Regions from separate parts of the Bacillus aquiflavi genome, predicted to be linked through region 2. Evidence: riboswitches for the same ligand, from Rfam matches in the RefSeq annotation. Region 2 holds a riboswitch; the other holds the start of a gene.

Region 1 (8,121 bases), 900 kb from region 2:
GTTAACTCAGTTCAAAAATGAATTAGATGAGAATACAGATAAAGACATGCTTTGGCTTATTGAAGGAGGGCTGCTGCATCTAGATGCGGATTTGAGATGGCTGGAAATGTTAGATTAAGACGTTTAGCAAATAGAATAAAAAAACAAGCCCAATCATTCTGCTTTTAGATGATTGGGCTACCTTTTATTTAAAGAACGTTAAAATACCGTGCTTCAGGATGGGCGAAGACGATTGCTGTAACTGAAGCTTCTGGATCCATCATCCATCCGTCCGTTAAATGAATGCCTATTTCTTCAGGATAAAGTAATTGAAACAGTTTTTCCTGATCTTCTAAATTCGGACAAGCGGGATATCCGAAGGAAAATCTTTGTCCTTGGTATTTAGCTGAAAAGCGATCTTGCATCGTAAAGTCCGTTGGATCTGGAAATCCCCATTTGTCTCTCATCAATTGATGAACTCGTTCTGCTAGACCTTCTGCCGTCTCAAGAGCGAGCGCTTGAAGAGCATGACTTTCGAGATATTGTCCTTGCTTTTTCATATTTAAGGCAAGCTCTCGAACACCTTTTCCAGCTGTTACTGCAAGAAAACCGACTGTATCCATTTCCCCGCTGTCGACAGATCGTAAATAGTCAGCTAAACATAAATACGGTTGTTTTTGCTGGCGTGGGAAAGTAAATCGCTCAATCATCTTTGTTTGATCTTCTGGACTGTAAATGATGATATCATCCCCATCTGATTGGGCAGGAAAAAATTGATACTTTGCAACAGGTTGAAGCAGATTTTCTGCTTTAACCTTTGTGATTAATTGATCAACGATTTCTTTCAGTTTGACTGCTTTTTCATTTTTTTCTTCAAGCAATCTTGCGACTTTTCCTTTTAACCCTAAATGATGTCCAATGAGCATTTGCATATTGATATATGGTTCAACTTGGGTGATATCGAACTGGCGTAACACATGTTTCCGGTAATCTGGCGGTGTAAACAATGGGACTGTTGTTGAAACGCTTGAACGAACTCTTTCTAAAACAGCAGTAGTAGTGGTTTGTTGCGAATGAGTTTGTTTTAACATATCAGCACGATGTTCTTGTTGTTCAGCTGATAAGCGTTCCCGCTCCGTTTCATCCATTACTCGGTTTGACAGCGAAAGTCCTTCCATTGCATCTTTCGCATAAAGAACTAAGCCGTTATATTGTGCAGCAATTTTCGTATTTGTAAACTTCCTCGTTAATGCGGCCCCGCCAACTAAAATTGGAATGGAAATATTAGAATGGTGAAGATCTTGAGCAGTCAACACCATTTGCTGAGCCGATTTGACAAGAAGTCCAGATAAGCCAATCATATGCGGCTTCTCTTTCTTGACTGCTTCGATTAGTTCGGCTGATGTTACTTTAATGCCGAGATCAACAACTTCAAATCCGTTATTTGATAAAATAATATCGACTAAATTTTTTCCTATGTCATGGACGTCGCCTTTTACAGTTGCTAGGACAATTTTTCCTTTAGAATGCCCTATTTCACTTTTTTCCATATATGGTTCAAGAAAAGCGACAGATGTTTTCATTACTTCTGCACTTTGCAGCACTTCAGCAACAATGAGCTGGTTGTCGTTAAATAAACGACCTACTTCAGCCATTCCATCCATTAATGGTCCGTTTATGATGTCGAGAGGACTTGGGAATTTTTGAAGTGCACGCTCGAGATCAGGAATTAATCCTTCTTTTGTCCCTTCGACAACATAGTTGGCAAGTCTTTCTTCAAGTGACAAATTCAAATTTTGTGTTCTTACTTCTTTTTTCTTACCCCGATAAAAAGCAGTGAACTTTGCTAACGTTTCGGTCGTTGTTTCAAATAACAAGTCCTCGGCTAGTTTAATTTCCTCTTCACTAATAGAAGCGAAGCGTTCTAGTTTTTCGGTATTCACAATGGCATAATCAAGTCCAGCTTTCGTACAGTGATATAAATATACTGCGTTTAAAACCTCTCTGCCGACAGGCGGTAATCCAAATGAAACATTACTTACACCGAGAATCGTTTGGCATTCTGGCAGCTGCTCTTTAATGAGTCGTATTCCATCAACTGTTTCCTTTGCAGAACCAATATATTGCTTATCACCTGTTCCCACTGGAAAAACTAGTGGATCAAAAATCAAGTCTTGAGCGTTTAAACGATATTTATGAACGAGAAGGGAATAGGATCTTTTTGCGATCGCCAATTTTTGTTCCGCTGTTATTGCCATGCCCTTTTCATCAATTGTTCCGACGACGACTGCTGCTCCGTAACGCTTTATGAGCGGGACAATTTCACGAAAGCGGTCCTCTCCGTCCTCTAAGTTAATCGAGTTAATAATCGCCTTCCCTTGACAGTACTTTAATGCTGTTTCAATAACAGCAGGGTCTGTTGAATCAATCATGAGAGGAGCTTTTATTTTTTTTGTTACATAATGCAAAAACTTTTCCATATCTTCGAGTTCATTTCGATCAGGATTTGCAAGGCAGACGTCAATAACATGGGCCCCGCCTTTTACTTGTGCGCGAGCAATTTCAGATGCTTCTTCATATTTTTCTTCGACAATAAGTCGTTTAAATTTACGAGAGCCGATGACATTAGTTCGTTCACCAACGAGAATCGGTTTTATTGCCGGATCATCATAAACAAATGGTTCAATTCCTGAAATTGCATGAGGATGCTTATCCTTGCATTCACGCGGTTGATAATGGCCAACAGCTTCCTTAATTGCTCTTATATGTTCTGGCGTTGTTCCACAGCAGCCGCCGACAATATTAAGCCAGCCTTTTTCAGCAAAGCCAGCAATTTTGGCAGCTAATGATTTCGGTGTTTCATGGTAATGTCCCTCTTCATCAGGCAAGCCAGCGTTCGGATAACAGCTAACGTACGACGTTGCAAGCTCTGACAATGAGCGCAAATGATCGGTCATAAACTCAGGACCTGTAGCACAATTTAACCCAACTGCAACTGGCTTCATATGTTCAAGGGAAATATAAAATGCTTCAATTGTTTGTCCCGCCAGCGTTGTTCCCATTGGTTCAATTGTTCCAGAAATAATGAGCGGTACTTCTTTATTTAACTTATTAAATGCATGCGAAATGCCGTTAAACGCCGCTTTCACATTAAGTGTATCTTGACTAGTCTCTAAAATGAGTAAGTCAACTCCGCCTTTTATAAGGGCGATTACTTGTTCTTCATAATTTGCCTGAAGTTCATCGAACGTAATTCCGCCTGTAACAGACAGTGTTTTAGTCGTTGGTCCTAGTGAACCGGCGACAAACCGCGGATGCTCGATTGTAGAATATTCATCCGCCGCTTTACGAGCAAGCTTGGCGCCAATATAGTTAATTGTCTCGACTTGATCGCCAAGGTCGTATTCATCTAAAACAACTCTCGTTCCCCCGAACGTATTTGTTTCAATAATATCTGCTCCCGCTTCTAAATAATCACGATGAATTTTTTCAATTACGTCTGGAGCCGTTACATTTAAATATTCATTACACCCTTCAAATTGTTCGCCGCCAAAATCATCTGCGGTTAAGTTTGCTTGCTGTAACATAGTGCCCATTGCCCCGTCTAAAATAAGGATTTTCTTTTTAAGTTGTTGTTCAAACAGTGTAGCCACTTACATTCATCCCTTCTGTTGCTGAGACCGATTTTTCTTTTATATAGTTTGTTAATTGTACTGTCATTTCATAGCGTAAAAAAGGTGTAATTAAATAGATACCGTTAAAATGCTCTAATGCCGTATCAATTAACTCCTTTGCAATCGCGATTCCCTCCTGACGTGATTGTTCTGGATCATGTGCTTTGTTCGCCATTGCCGAACGAATTTGTTCCGTTAAACGTATTCCTGGAACTTCGTTATGAAGAAACTCTGCATTTCTTGCTGAGGTGAGCGGCATAATTCCAATATAAATAGGTGCCTTTATATGTTTTGTCGCTTCTTTTATTTGGATCATTTTATTTGAATCATATACTGGCTGTGTAATAAAATAATCTGCCCCGCTTGAAATTTTCTTTTCCATTCGTTGAACGGCGCGATCAAGATGGTTAACATTCGGATTAAAGGCAGCCGCAACACGAAAATCTGTTTTTTGCTTTAACGATTTTCCTGAAAAAGAAATGCCTTGATTAAACTGTTTAATTAACCGAATTAAATCAAAAGATGTTAAATCGTAGACTGACGTAGCCCCAGGGAAATCACCAATTTTCGTTGGATCGCCAGTTACAGCTAAAACTTCATTAAGACCCAATGTGTGAAGTCCCATCAGATGAGACTGCAATCCAATTAAATTGCGGTCCCTGCAAGTAATATGAACGAGTGGCTTAAGATCGAAGTCTTTTTTTAATATTGCTGCGATCGCTGAATTTGAAATTCTCGGTGAAGCTAACGAATTATCGGCAAGTGTTAAAGCGTCTATCCCTGCTTTCTTTAATGCTTCGGCTCCTGCAAAAAATTGATTTGTATTTAAATGTTTTGGCGGATCAAGTTCAACGATGATTGAGCGTTCTTTCATCACTTTTTTAAATAAAGGTGTTTCTTGTAAAATTGGCTTAATAAAAATATCTTTTCGTTTTTCTTTTTGTTTAATTACTTTTTCTTGTAAAGGACGTAAACCTTTTATTCCTTCGGCAAAAGCTTTAATATGCTCCGGTCTTGTCCCGCAGCACCCTCCAAGGAGTCTAATCCCTTCGTTTCTAAAGGCAATTGCACATTTTTTGAAGTAATCTTCCTTTGCTGTATAAGTAAGCTTTCCATCTTCATAGTCAGGCAAGCTTGCGTTAGGATATGCAGACAAAAATGCTTTCTGTTGTAACGGCACACTTTCTAACGCCCGAATCATATGATGAGGGCCAAGGCGGCAATTAACCCCAACCACATCGGCGCCAATGCCTTCAAGTTGTGTAAGGGCTTGTGTTAAAGAGAGACCGTTTTGCAATACTCCTGGTTCATGCATCGTGACGTGAGCAATAATTGGAAGATTTGTTTCTAATCGCGCAATCGCTAAAACAGCTGTTAACTCTTCCAAGTCATAATAAGTTTCAAGTAAAAGACCATCTACCCCTTCTTCTAGTAAACTATAAAGTTGTTCTTTAAAGCTGTTTGTAATATCGTTAAGCGGGATTTCCTGTTTGTTAAAGCCGAGAATTCCGCCAATCGTACCTAAAACAAATGTTTCCCTTCCCGCTGCTTTTCGGGCAATGCGGACAGCTTCCTGATTAATGACTTTTACTTTATTCTCAAGTCCATATCTCGATAATTTAATTACGTTTGCTCCGTACGTATTTGTTTGAATAACATCTGCTCCCGCGTGGATATATGCTTTATGAATATGATAGATTTCTTCTGGATGAGAAAGGGTTATTTCTTCGAATGAACGGTCAATCCCATGAGAGTAGAGGAGTGTTCCCATTGCTCCATCGCCGATGAGTATTCGTTCTTTTAAAGCTTTTCGTAACGACATTATTTACACCCTCTTTCTATGAAAGCAAATGCTTGCTTAAGATCATTAATTAAATCTTCTTCATGCTCAATACCGGCAGAAATACGTAAAAGCCGATTACAAAGCCCATATTGCGAGCGGATATCTTCTGGGATTTCAGCATGTGTTTGTGTTGCTGGATAAGTAATAAGACTTTCGACACCGCCTAAGCTTTCGGCAAATGTAAATAGACGCAGAGCTTTAAGGAAAGGGGAGATATAGTCCTCTTTTATAATCCGGAAGCAAACCATTCCGCCCCTGCCTGGATATAGCACGTCTGTGACAAAGGGATGTGCTTGTAAAAATTGCGTAATCGCCTGAGCTTTTTTTTCATGTTGTTTTATTCGTAATGCTAATGTTTTTAATCCCCTTATGACGAGCCAACAATCAAAAGGTGAAAGAACAGGACCGCACGCATTATGAAGGAGGGCAAGCTGTTCAGTTAGTTTTTCTCCTTTTGAAATGACGAGGCCAGCAAGGACATCATTATGACCTGCCAAATATTTTGTTGCGCTATGAATGACAATGTCAGCACCATATTCAAGCGGTTTTTGAATAATTGGTGTATAGAAAGTGTTATCGACAATGAAAAGAAGTTTATGTTTTGTTGTCAAGGTCGCTATTTTTGACAAATCAACTTCATTCATTAGCGGATTTGTTGGTGTTTCAATAAAAATAGCTTTTGTATTCGGTTGAATCAATTGTTCAAGTGATTCTTCACGTCCACTCCAATAAGTAACTGATAGCCCGTATTTTTGTGAAAACATATCAAACAAGCGATATGTACCGCCATATAAATCCCGAGTTAAGATCAGATGATCACCTGTTTGAAATAATGAAAGGATAAGTTGAATGGCACTCATTCCTGAGCTGCAAGCAAAGGCTTGATCACCTTTTTCAAGATGAGCAGCGGCTTTTTCAAGTACGGAACGTGTAGGATTTCCAGTCCTTGAATAGTCATAGCCAGTCGATATTCCAATTTCATGGTGTCTGTAGGCTGTTGAAAAGTATAAAGGTGTACTTATTGCTCCTGTTTGTTCACATGAACGATTTCCAATTTGCGCTAAAATAGTCTCTAAGTGATAAATGTTCATTTTCTTCCCCTTTCTGTTTAGCTGTACAGCATAAATGGACTAAAGGGAAAAGGCTAAAATAAAAAGAGCCTTTTCGATAAGAAGAAGACTCTTTAACAAGTATGCTTCATCTTATCTCCCAAGTCGCTTTCAACTTGCTGGAATTAGCACCTTGCCGTAAATCGGCGGTTGCTGAGGCTTCCTCGGGCCAGTCCCTCTGCCTCTCTTGATAAGAAAATTTAAAAATAAATTGTATTTTTATAATCTTAAAATAATTTTGTGGATTTAGCAAGCCCCAAAATCATGTAAAGATAAAATTAACTGTCGAATAAACGATCATGTTCGTTAAATTTTTTCTAAATTAGTACATGATATACTTTATAGTGAAAATGAACTGCAATGTATAAAGATTGTGATGAGGTGAAGGTGTGGAGTCACAAACAATGTTATCGTTTTTTCCAAAAAAACATGTAGAAAATTGGTTAAAAAGAGATCGAAAAGTAATGAATAAAGGAGAATTTATTATGTCTCCCGGGGAACAATTAGTTTATATCCTTGTTAAAGGAACGGCACAAATTTTCCATCTTCATCCTGATGGGAAAGAGTGTGTCATAGGTCTTGCAATGCCAGGGGAATGTATTGGGATTTTAGAACTATTTTCTCAGCGAGAGCAAAAACGGTTTACAAAAGCATTAACTCAAACAGAGGTAATTGCTTTAACATTTGACGAAGTAAAAAAGGTTATTACTGAAACACCCGAACTTTCGATGTTTCTGTTACATTATGTGACAGAGAGACTAGAAGAGACATTAGAAATTCTTGAGCAAGTTGCTTACGGCAAAGTAGAAGAACGGCTCTTATTTTTATTGAATAAGCTTGCGGAGAAAGATCAATCACAAGGGGAGTTTATTCGTCTGCCGGACTACCTTACACACCGGGATTTAGCTGGTATGATTGCTTCAACAAGGGAAACAGTCACTTTTTTAATGAATAAATTTTTACAAGTAGGCACGTTAGTTCAAATCGATAAAACTCTTTGGCTTCGAATCAGTGAATAATGTAAGCCTCCTTACATACACGAAAATGACCCCCTGTTACAATAAGGACAAGGAAAATATAAGAGGAGGAAAACAACATGAATGGAATACAATTTGATAAAGCACGGGCAACTGTCGAAGCTATAAAAGCAAACCCGGAATTAAAAATGCGCAAATGGCATGCTGATGTATCATGGAAAGGCGGAGTAAAGAACGAGATTAAAATTCGCGACTTTGCTCCTTATTTAACAGATGAGCCTGAAGCATTAGGCGGAACTGATCAAGCAGCAAACCCAGTTGAATATTTAATCGGTGCGGCTGTAAGTTGCTTTATCATTACATTTGAAGTAATGGCAAGCCAAGCAGGTGTAAAGCTTGAAGAAGTAAAAGCTGAAATTGATGCTGATTTAAACGCCGCTGTCTTCCTTGGTCTTGAAGAAGGGGATGGAGGTATTTTAAATCCAATTATAAAATTAAACGCGAAAACATCAGCTTCACCTGAAGAAGTAAAACAAATA
Region 2 (8,121 bases):
ATAAACCCAATTATGTATTATTTTATCGATTTCATCGATGGTTTCGAGAAAAGTCGTTTATTACAAGACATGAAAAATGCAATAAAAGAAAAGATTGTCTCACCATCATTTGAGCAGAATTGTTTGCTTTTATTTATTCACTATAGTCGCAAAAGTAAAACACTTCAACCGCCTTCTTTATCACTAGAAATTAAAAAGCTACGAACCATTAAAAAATATCGTAAATTAGCTATGTTTCTCCAACAATTAATATTAAAAACTACAAAAAGGTGATACTAATGAAACAGTTTGGGATTATACCAGCAGCAGGCCTAGGAACGAGATTAGCCCCCTTGCCATTCTCAAAAGAAATGTATCCTATCGGTTACCAATCATATAATGAAGAGCTTAGGCCTTGTCCAGTTTCACAATATTTAGTTAAGTCTTTGAAGATGGCTGAAACTGATGAAGTTTTCTTTATCATCAATCAATCTAAAACGGACATTATGTCTTATTATTTAAACGGTCAGCAGTTTAACATGAACTTTTCCTATTTAATTCAAACGGAACCGAAAGGAATGGTCGATGCTTTAGTTAAAGTATCTCCTTGGCTTCCGAAAGAAGAATACGTTATTACGTTTGGAATGCCAGACACTCTTTTTAAACCTGATTCACTTTTCAGACAATTAGTAAAGAAAATAAAACAAAAACAAAATATCGATCTTATTTTAGGTGTTTTTCCTACTGAAGCATGGTTTAAGCTTGGGATGACAACTGTACAAAAAGGAAAAGATGGAGAACTTGAAGTGATAAAAATTATTGATAAGCCGAAAATTAAGCCAGACACTGATTACGCTTGGGGAATAGCTGTATGGAAATCAAAATTCCAACATTTTCTGACTAATTACCATCACAACTATTCCGAAAAAGCTGAACTAGTGTTAGGAGATGTATTTAGCGCTGCCTTGAAAGAAGGGTTTAAAGTTTGTGCACTGAAAGGAGAGCTCTTCTTAGACATTGGAACGTTGGAGGACTTAACTAAAGCGATAAAATATATGGATATCGGAGGGGGTTAAATGGGGATTAAAGTAAGTATGATCATCCCTTCCTATAATCGGTATCCACAAAACTTACTGACCCTTTTTTCATTACAAAACCAAACATTTAATCCTTCAAATCTGGAAGTCATCTTTGTCGATGATGGATCTACCGATCTGACGTCAAAAATCGTTAAAGCATTTCATCCGCCATTTTCATTCCACTATATCCGTTGTGAGAAAAATAACGGACGATCAAAAGCAAGAAATATTGGGATTAAAAAAGCGACTGGGGAAATTATTATTTTTTTAGATGCTGAAATGATCGTCAACCCAGATTTTGTTCAAAACCATTACAATCATCACCATGCCCATCAAAAAAAGGTGATAACGGGCTCACTTGGCTACTACTCGTTATTTTCATTTATTTTCCCAGAACTTAATAAAAAAGATTTAAAGCGAATCGCAAAATTAGTAGAATCTGATGATATTTATTTAAAACGATATCAAACCTTTCTAAAAACTAACCGTGCAGTACAAATGATCTTTCAAGAAGATATTGATTCACTTAAATTTCGAAAACTAGCCTATTATTCTCAATTACATGTAGACCGAAAGATAATTTCCAAATTCGGAGAAGAATTAACTGGTTTTCAAATGCCTTGGATGGTTTTCTTAACAGGAAATGTTTCTGTGCGAAAAGAACTTCTAAAATCGGCGGTTTTTTTTTGATGAAACGCTCCAAGGATGGGGATTCGAAGATTGGGAGCTTGGCTACCGACTTTATAAATGTGGAGCAGCATTTGCCTTTAAACAAAATGTAACAAGTTATCATCAAGAACATCCTGTAACTAGCAATCATAATTGGAAAGCTTCACTAAAAAACTTCAATCTATTTCAACAAAAACATCCACATATCGATGTGCTAGTCATTATATTTATTTTGTTAGGTAAATATAACCGCTTAGAAGTTCATGAGATTTTAAAACAATATAAAGCATTAGAACAAAAATACCCTAATCGCTTTAACAATTTTAAAGAAATGATTCCTATTTTATTAAAAACAGCTTTAAGTCATTTGTTAGCAGGAAAGCCAGCAACAAATTTATTTTTTAAAATCCACAAAATTATTATAGAAAAAAACCAACTCAATATGAACGGGATACAATTAAATCGCTAGGAATTTTCAATCAACTAGTTCATGCTTTTGACTATTTAAACTCACTATAAAAACAATTGGGATAAAAGGAGTGCCTTGTATCGTGACAGAAATTAGTATCATCATCCCTTCATATAATCGGTATCCGCAAAATTTGTTGACACTTTATTCATTGGAAAAACAAACTTTTAATTCCGCTAAAATGGAGGTCATTTTTATAAATGATGGTTCATCAGATGAAACACATCAAGCACTTAAAAGCTTTAAACCTGCTTTTTTATTCAAATATATTCGAAACGAAAGGAATGGCGGACGTTCTAAAGCGAGAAATATAGGCATTAAACATGCGAATGGAAAAATAATTGTTTTTTTAGACGCTGAAATGATTGTCGATCCAGATTTTGTCCAAAACCATTACAATGCTCATCAAAGAGAAAAGAATTTAGTTTTATCGGGCGGCTTATATCAAAAAAGAGTCTATACGTGTGTTTATCCTCAATTTACACAAAAACAACGTTTGCATATTTACTCTATGCTAAAGAAAGCAGCTTTAAAAAAAGCAATGCTTAACTTAAAGGAACAGACAGATAAAATGATTCAATTAGTCTCGAAAAAGGATATTATGACAAGAAAATATCGCCTCTTATCGTATAAATCACCATATTTACCGGAAATCATAAAACAATATGGAGAGAACTTAACGGGCTATCAACTACCTTGGGTTTTATTTTTTAGTGGCTTTGTTTCTCTTCCAAAACAACTTCTCCAAAAGGTCGGCGGATTTGATGAAAGATTTAAAGGCTGGGGATTTGAAGATTGGGATCTCGGTTATCGCCTTTATCAGAACGGTGCGACATTCCGCTGTGCTGCAAATGTTTCTGCTTATCACCAAGAGCACCCCGTTTCAGCTCGCAATGTTTTTCGAGAAATGTGCAAAAACTATTTCCTTTACCAACGTAAACATCAAAGCTTTGAAACTAGTATTCATGTATTAGTTTTAACAGGAAAGATAAGCAGAATTCAAGAAAGTATCATTATAGGAGAATATAAATCTCTTTGTAAAACATATCCAAATAAATTTCAATCTTTTAAAAAAGGCTTTCAAATATTATTGAAAGAAATGGCTCGTTTATTAGCAAATCAAAAACCGTTAAAGCAATTTATCAATAAGCTGGACTCCACGTATTTTTTAAACTGGAAGCATGTCATACTTTCTGAACGAAACGAAATGAATGCTCTTAAGCAGTATCCTCATTTAATTAAAACTTTTGACAATATAATTGCCGCTTGATTGAGCCTACTCTTAAAATGAAGCAAAAGAACCAATGTAAAACACTGGTTCCCTATAAAGTTGCTTCATTATTTTCTTTCAAAAAGACATTACTGTGTAAGCTGGTTTAATTCATTAATCGCTTCTTGAACGAGGGTAACCGCTTGGCTCATAGCAGCACCGCCGCCAAAGGCTGCCGTAACCCCGACTGTCTCAAAGATCTCCTCTTCCGTGGCACCTTGATCTAAACAACCTTTTACATGATAAATAATACAATATTCATCTTGGGAAAAAAGACTAATCCCTAGGGCAATTAATTGCTTATCCTTTTGTGATAAAGCTCCTTCTTTAAAGCATACTTCAGTGAATGCATGATAATGACTTGCAAGCTCGGGCTTTTTTTCTGAGAACATTCCCATCCCAACTTTATAATCATGGAGAGCGGCTTCTGTTGAATTTCTTGGTTGAAAGTGTTCCATAAAAACAACTCCATTCTATAAATGATTCAAATGTTAGTATGTTTTTAAGAAAGGAATTTATTCAGTCATTATTCTGATACAGGAATTACCCCACCTTCATATTTTTCCAAAATAAAGTCTTGAATTTCTTTAGAATGGAGCACTTCTATTAACGCTTTTATTTCTTCCTTATCTTTATCTCCTTTACGGACAGCCACAACATTGACATACGGTGTATCTTTCTCTTCAATAGCAATCGCATCTTCAAAAGGATTTAATCCTGCATCAATGGCATAGTTGTAATTAATAAGAATTGCATCTCCCTCATCATTATTATAAATTTGCGGAAGAAGAGCAGGATCATATTCTGTTTTAAAAATTAATTTTTTTGGATTGTCCTCAATATCGTCAACTGTAGCTTTAACTTTTTCAACGCCTTCTTTTAAAGTAATTAATTTTTTCTGTTCTAGCATTGCTAAAATCCGGCCATGATCTGAAACTGAATTACTCATTAAAATTTCGGCACCATCTGGAAGCTCTTCAAGGCTTTTATATTTTTTTGAATAAACGCCAATCGGCTCAAGATGCACCTTTCCAGCAATTTCAAAGTCATAGTCATGCTCGGCAATTTGTGCCTCTAAATAAGGAATATGCTGAAAATAGTTTGCGTCTAGCTCTTTATCAGCAAGTGCTTTGTTTGGTAATACGTAGTCTTGAAACGTTTCAATTTTTAATTCAATCCCTTTTTCTTTTAGTAAAGGAGCTGCCTCTTCTAAAATTTCAGCATGAGGTACGTTAGAAGCTCCAATGATAATTTCTTTATTTCCTGTTTTTTCATCTTTCGATTCAGATGAACCACAAGCTGCTAATACGAGTACTAAAGCGAAAGAAAGTAAAATACTTAATCGTTTTTTCATGATTAAAACACTCCTTTTTTAACGTTTATCTATCTTTGTAGTAATGTAATCCCCAATTAATTGGATAATAAAGACGATCACTAAAATGATGACTTTTGCGACTAACGTTACATCATTCCGTCCTCGTTGGAATCCTTCCATATATGCTAAATTCCCAAGACCGCCCGCACCGATTACACCTGCCATAGCTGTATAACCGACAAGCGCTATTGCTGTTACTGTAATTCCAGAAATAAGCGCTGGCATCGATTCTGGAAGCAAAACTTTAAAAATAATCGTACTTGTTCTTGCTCCCATTGATTTAGCGGCTTCAATTACACCTTTATCAATTTCTCGAAGACCAATTTCCACCATTCGAGCATAAAATGGGGCTGCACCGATAATTAATGCTGGTAATGCAGCTTTCTGACCAATAATCGTTCCAACAATTAATTTTGTAAACGGAATGAGTAAAACGATTAAAATAATAAATGGAATTGAACGAAATATATTGACAAACGCACTTACAATAAAATGGATTGACTTATTTTCCCATATATTATCCTTTGATGTTAAAAAAAGCAAAAGACCTAATAATATTCCAAATACAAACGTTGCAACAACAGAAATCGCTGTCATAAAAAGTGTTTCATTTGTTGCTTCTAGCATTCGATCCCATTTCACATTTTCAAACATTTGTAATCACCTCCACCCCAACTTTTTGAGTGTGGATATATTGAATCGCCTTTTCAACCTCATGTTCATCTCCATCGAGATGGACAAACAAAGTGCCATATGACCCATTTTGCGTTTGTGATATTTTTCCTTTTAAAATATTAACCGTAACGTTGTAATGGCGAATTAAGTTTGTGATTAACGGCTGCTCTGTCGAACTTCCAACAAATGTTAGCTGAACAACCTTTCCTTCTGGATATTGTTTAAGCAAATGTTTGATCGTTTCTATCGTCTCTTCAGGTTCTGTTACTTGGTTGACGAACGTTTTAGTAATGGGCTGCAAAGGATTTTTAAAGACATCTAATACATTTCCCAGCTCAACAATCCGTCCACTTTCCATTACTGCCACTCGGTGACAAATTTTACGGATAACGTGCATTTCGTGGGTAATAAGGACAATCGTTAACCGTAGCCGTTTATTAATATCGACAAGTAAATCTAAAATCGAATCGGTCGTTTGCGGGTCAAGAGCAGAAGTCGCTTCGTCACATAGAAGAACCTTTGGATTGTTCGCAAGTGCCCTCGCAATCCCAACCCGCTGCTTCTGTCCTCCACTTAGTTGTGAAGGATAGGCATCTTCTCTTCCTTCTAAGCCAACGAGCTTAATCAGTTCATCAACTTTCCTTAACCGTTCTTCCTCTGGAACCCGAGCAATTTCTAAGGGAAAGGCAATGTTTTCCCTAACCGTTCTTGACCAAAGAAGGTTAAAATGTTGAAAAATCATACTAATTTCTTGACGTGCTTTTCTAAGCTCTCTTCCTTTAATTTTAGATACTTCTTTATTTGCGACAATGACGGACCCTTTAGTTGGTGTTTCTAAACCATTTAACATACGGATTAATGTGCTTTTTCCAGCTCCACTATAACCAATAATACCAAATATTTCACCTTCATTAATTTCAAGACTTACATGATCGACTGCCTGTATCTCACCAGATGTTGAACTGTAAACTTTACTAACATCCTTTAAAGTAATCAATTGACTCACCTTCTTTTATCCGTGATCTAGATGCATCATAAAATTTAAAAATACCTTTCTGCATATGAGCAGAAAGGTATAAAATAGACGTCCATTCCCTTTCTCTCATCTTTCAAAGCAATCCGCTTTGTGTGAATTGGCACCATTTCAATGAAACTTTCATTGACGGTTGCCGGGCTTCCTCGGGCACATCCCTCCACCTCTCTTGATAAGAGTGCATAATATACTCTATTAACTTAAATATAACAGCCATTCTAGCACGGATTATTTAAGGTGTCAACGCCATATTTTTACAAACATCTATTTAAGCCTTTATTTTAAAGATGTGACTCCAGTAGCTGCTTCAATCGCCTGCTCTAAATCTGCGATAATATCATCTGCATGCTCGATTCCGATTGAAAGTCGGATTAAATCTTCAGGAACACCTGCTGCTTGTAAACCTTCACTGTCTAATTGTTGGTGTGTTGTACTTGCTGGATGAATAATTAAGCTTTTTGCATCACCAACGTTAGCAACGTGCGCCCAAAGTTGCACAGAATTAATCAGCTTAGCGCCTGCTTCTCTACCGCCATCTATTCCAAATACTACAACTGAGCCTGCACCTTTCGGCAAATACTTCTTCGCTAATTTGTAATCAGAATGATTCTCATTACCTGGATATAGCACCCAATTAACTGCTGGATGGTTTTCTAAATAATCAACAACCTTTTTAGCATTGGAAACATGTTCTTTCATTCTTACGTGAAGTGTTTCAAGCCCTAATGTAAATTGAAATGCGCTTTGTGGACTTAAAGCTGGTCCTAAATCACGCAGCAACTGAACACGTGCTTTAACAATATATGCAACAGGTCCAAGTGCTTCACTATAAACAATATTATGATAGCTTTTATCTGGTTCAGTGAATCCAGGGAACTTTGGAGAATTCCAATCAAATTGACCTCCGTCGACAATAATTCCACCTAACGTAGTCCCATTACCGAGAAGCCATTTTGTTGCAGAGTGAACGACAATATCTGCGCCAAATTCAATTGGACGGCAAAGATAAGGTGTTGCAAACGTATTATCAATAATTAATGGAACACCTGCTTCGTGGGCGACATTAGCAACTTCTTCAATATCTAAAATTCTTAAGCTAGGGTTGCCAATTGTTTCAGCAAACACTGCCTTTGTTTTTTCGGTCATAGCTTGGCGAAAGCTATCAGGGTCTGTCCCATCGACAAACTTAACATTTATTCCGTACTTTGGAAGAGTCGTTTCAAATAAATTATACGTGCCTCCATACAAGTGAGAGGTAGCAACAATTTCATCGCCTGCTTCGGCAATATTTAAAATAGCCATTGTAATTGCGGCCATTCCACTTGACGTAGCAAGCGCACCTACTCCCCCTTCTAATGCTGCAACACGTTCTTCAAACACAGTAACAGTTGGATTATGAATCCGAGTATAAATATAACCAGGTTCTTTTAAGCCAAAAAGATTAGCAGCATGCTCCGTATTTTTAAATTGATAAGCATTGCTTTGATAAATTGGTAATGCCCGCGCTCCTGTAACTGGATCAGGGGATAATCCGCCGTGAACTGATAACGTCTCTAATCGATACTTTTTTTC

Evidence for each region. Region 2 has a riboswitch for S-adenosylmethionine ahead of K6959_RS14110 (methionine ABC transporter ATP-binding protein). Riboswitches for the same ligand answer to the same signal wherever they lie in the genome.
Region 1: it holds a riboswitch for S-adenosylmethionine, as region 2 does, so the genes downstream of both, K6959_RS18470 (methionine biosynthesis PLP-dependent protein) here and K6959_RS14110 (methionine ABC transporter ATP-binding protein) in region 2, are expected to answer to the same signal.

Annotation. Positions count from the first base shown of each region.
Region 1 covers NZ_CP082780.1:3,785,020-3,793,140, forward strand. Annotated here, with positions in the region: gene K6959_RS18455 (PadR family transcriptional regulator) at 1-118, shown strand, start outside; gene metH (methionine synthase) at 189-3,575, opposite strand; gene K6959_RS18465 (bifunctional homocysteine S-methyltransferase/methylenetetrahydrofolate reductase) at 3,616-5,475, opposite strand; gene K6959_RS18470 (methionine biosynthesis PLP-dependent protein) at 5,475-6,581, opposite strand; SAM riboswitch class I at 6,696-6,802, opposite strand; gene K6959_RS18475 (Crp/Fnr family transcriptional regulator) at 7,010-7,624, shown strand; gene K6959_RS18480 (OsmC family protein) at 7,702-8,121, shown strand, end outside.
Region 2 covers NZ_CP082780.1:2,886,111-2,894,231, forward strand. Annotated here, with positions in the region: gene K6959_RS14070 (glycosyltransferase family 2 protein) at 1-273, shown strand, start outside; gene K6959_RS14075 (sugar phosphate nucleotidyltransferase) at 279-1,055, shown strand; gene K6959_RS14080 (glycosyltransferase family 2 protein) at 1,056-1,748, shown strand; gene K6959_RS14085 (hypothetical protein) at 1,939-2,196, shown strand; gene K6959_RS14090 (glycosyltransferase family 2 protein) at 2,279-3,466, shown strand; gene K6959_RS14095 (carboxymuconolactone decarboxylase family protein) at 3,556-3,924, opposite strand; gene K6959_RS14100 (MetQ/NlpA family ABC transporter substrate-binding protein) at 3,993-4,820, opposite strand; gene K6959_RS14105 (methionine ABC transporter permease) at 4,839-5,495, opposite strand; gene K6959_RS14110 (methionine ABC transporter ATP-binding protein) at 5,488-6,513, opposite strand; SAM riboswitch class I at 6,616-6,728, opposite strand; gene K6959_RS14115 (O-acetylhomoserine aminocarboxypropyltransferase/cysteine synthase family protein) at 6,826-8,121, opposite strand, start outside.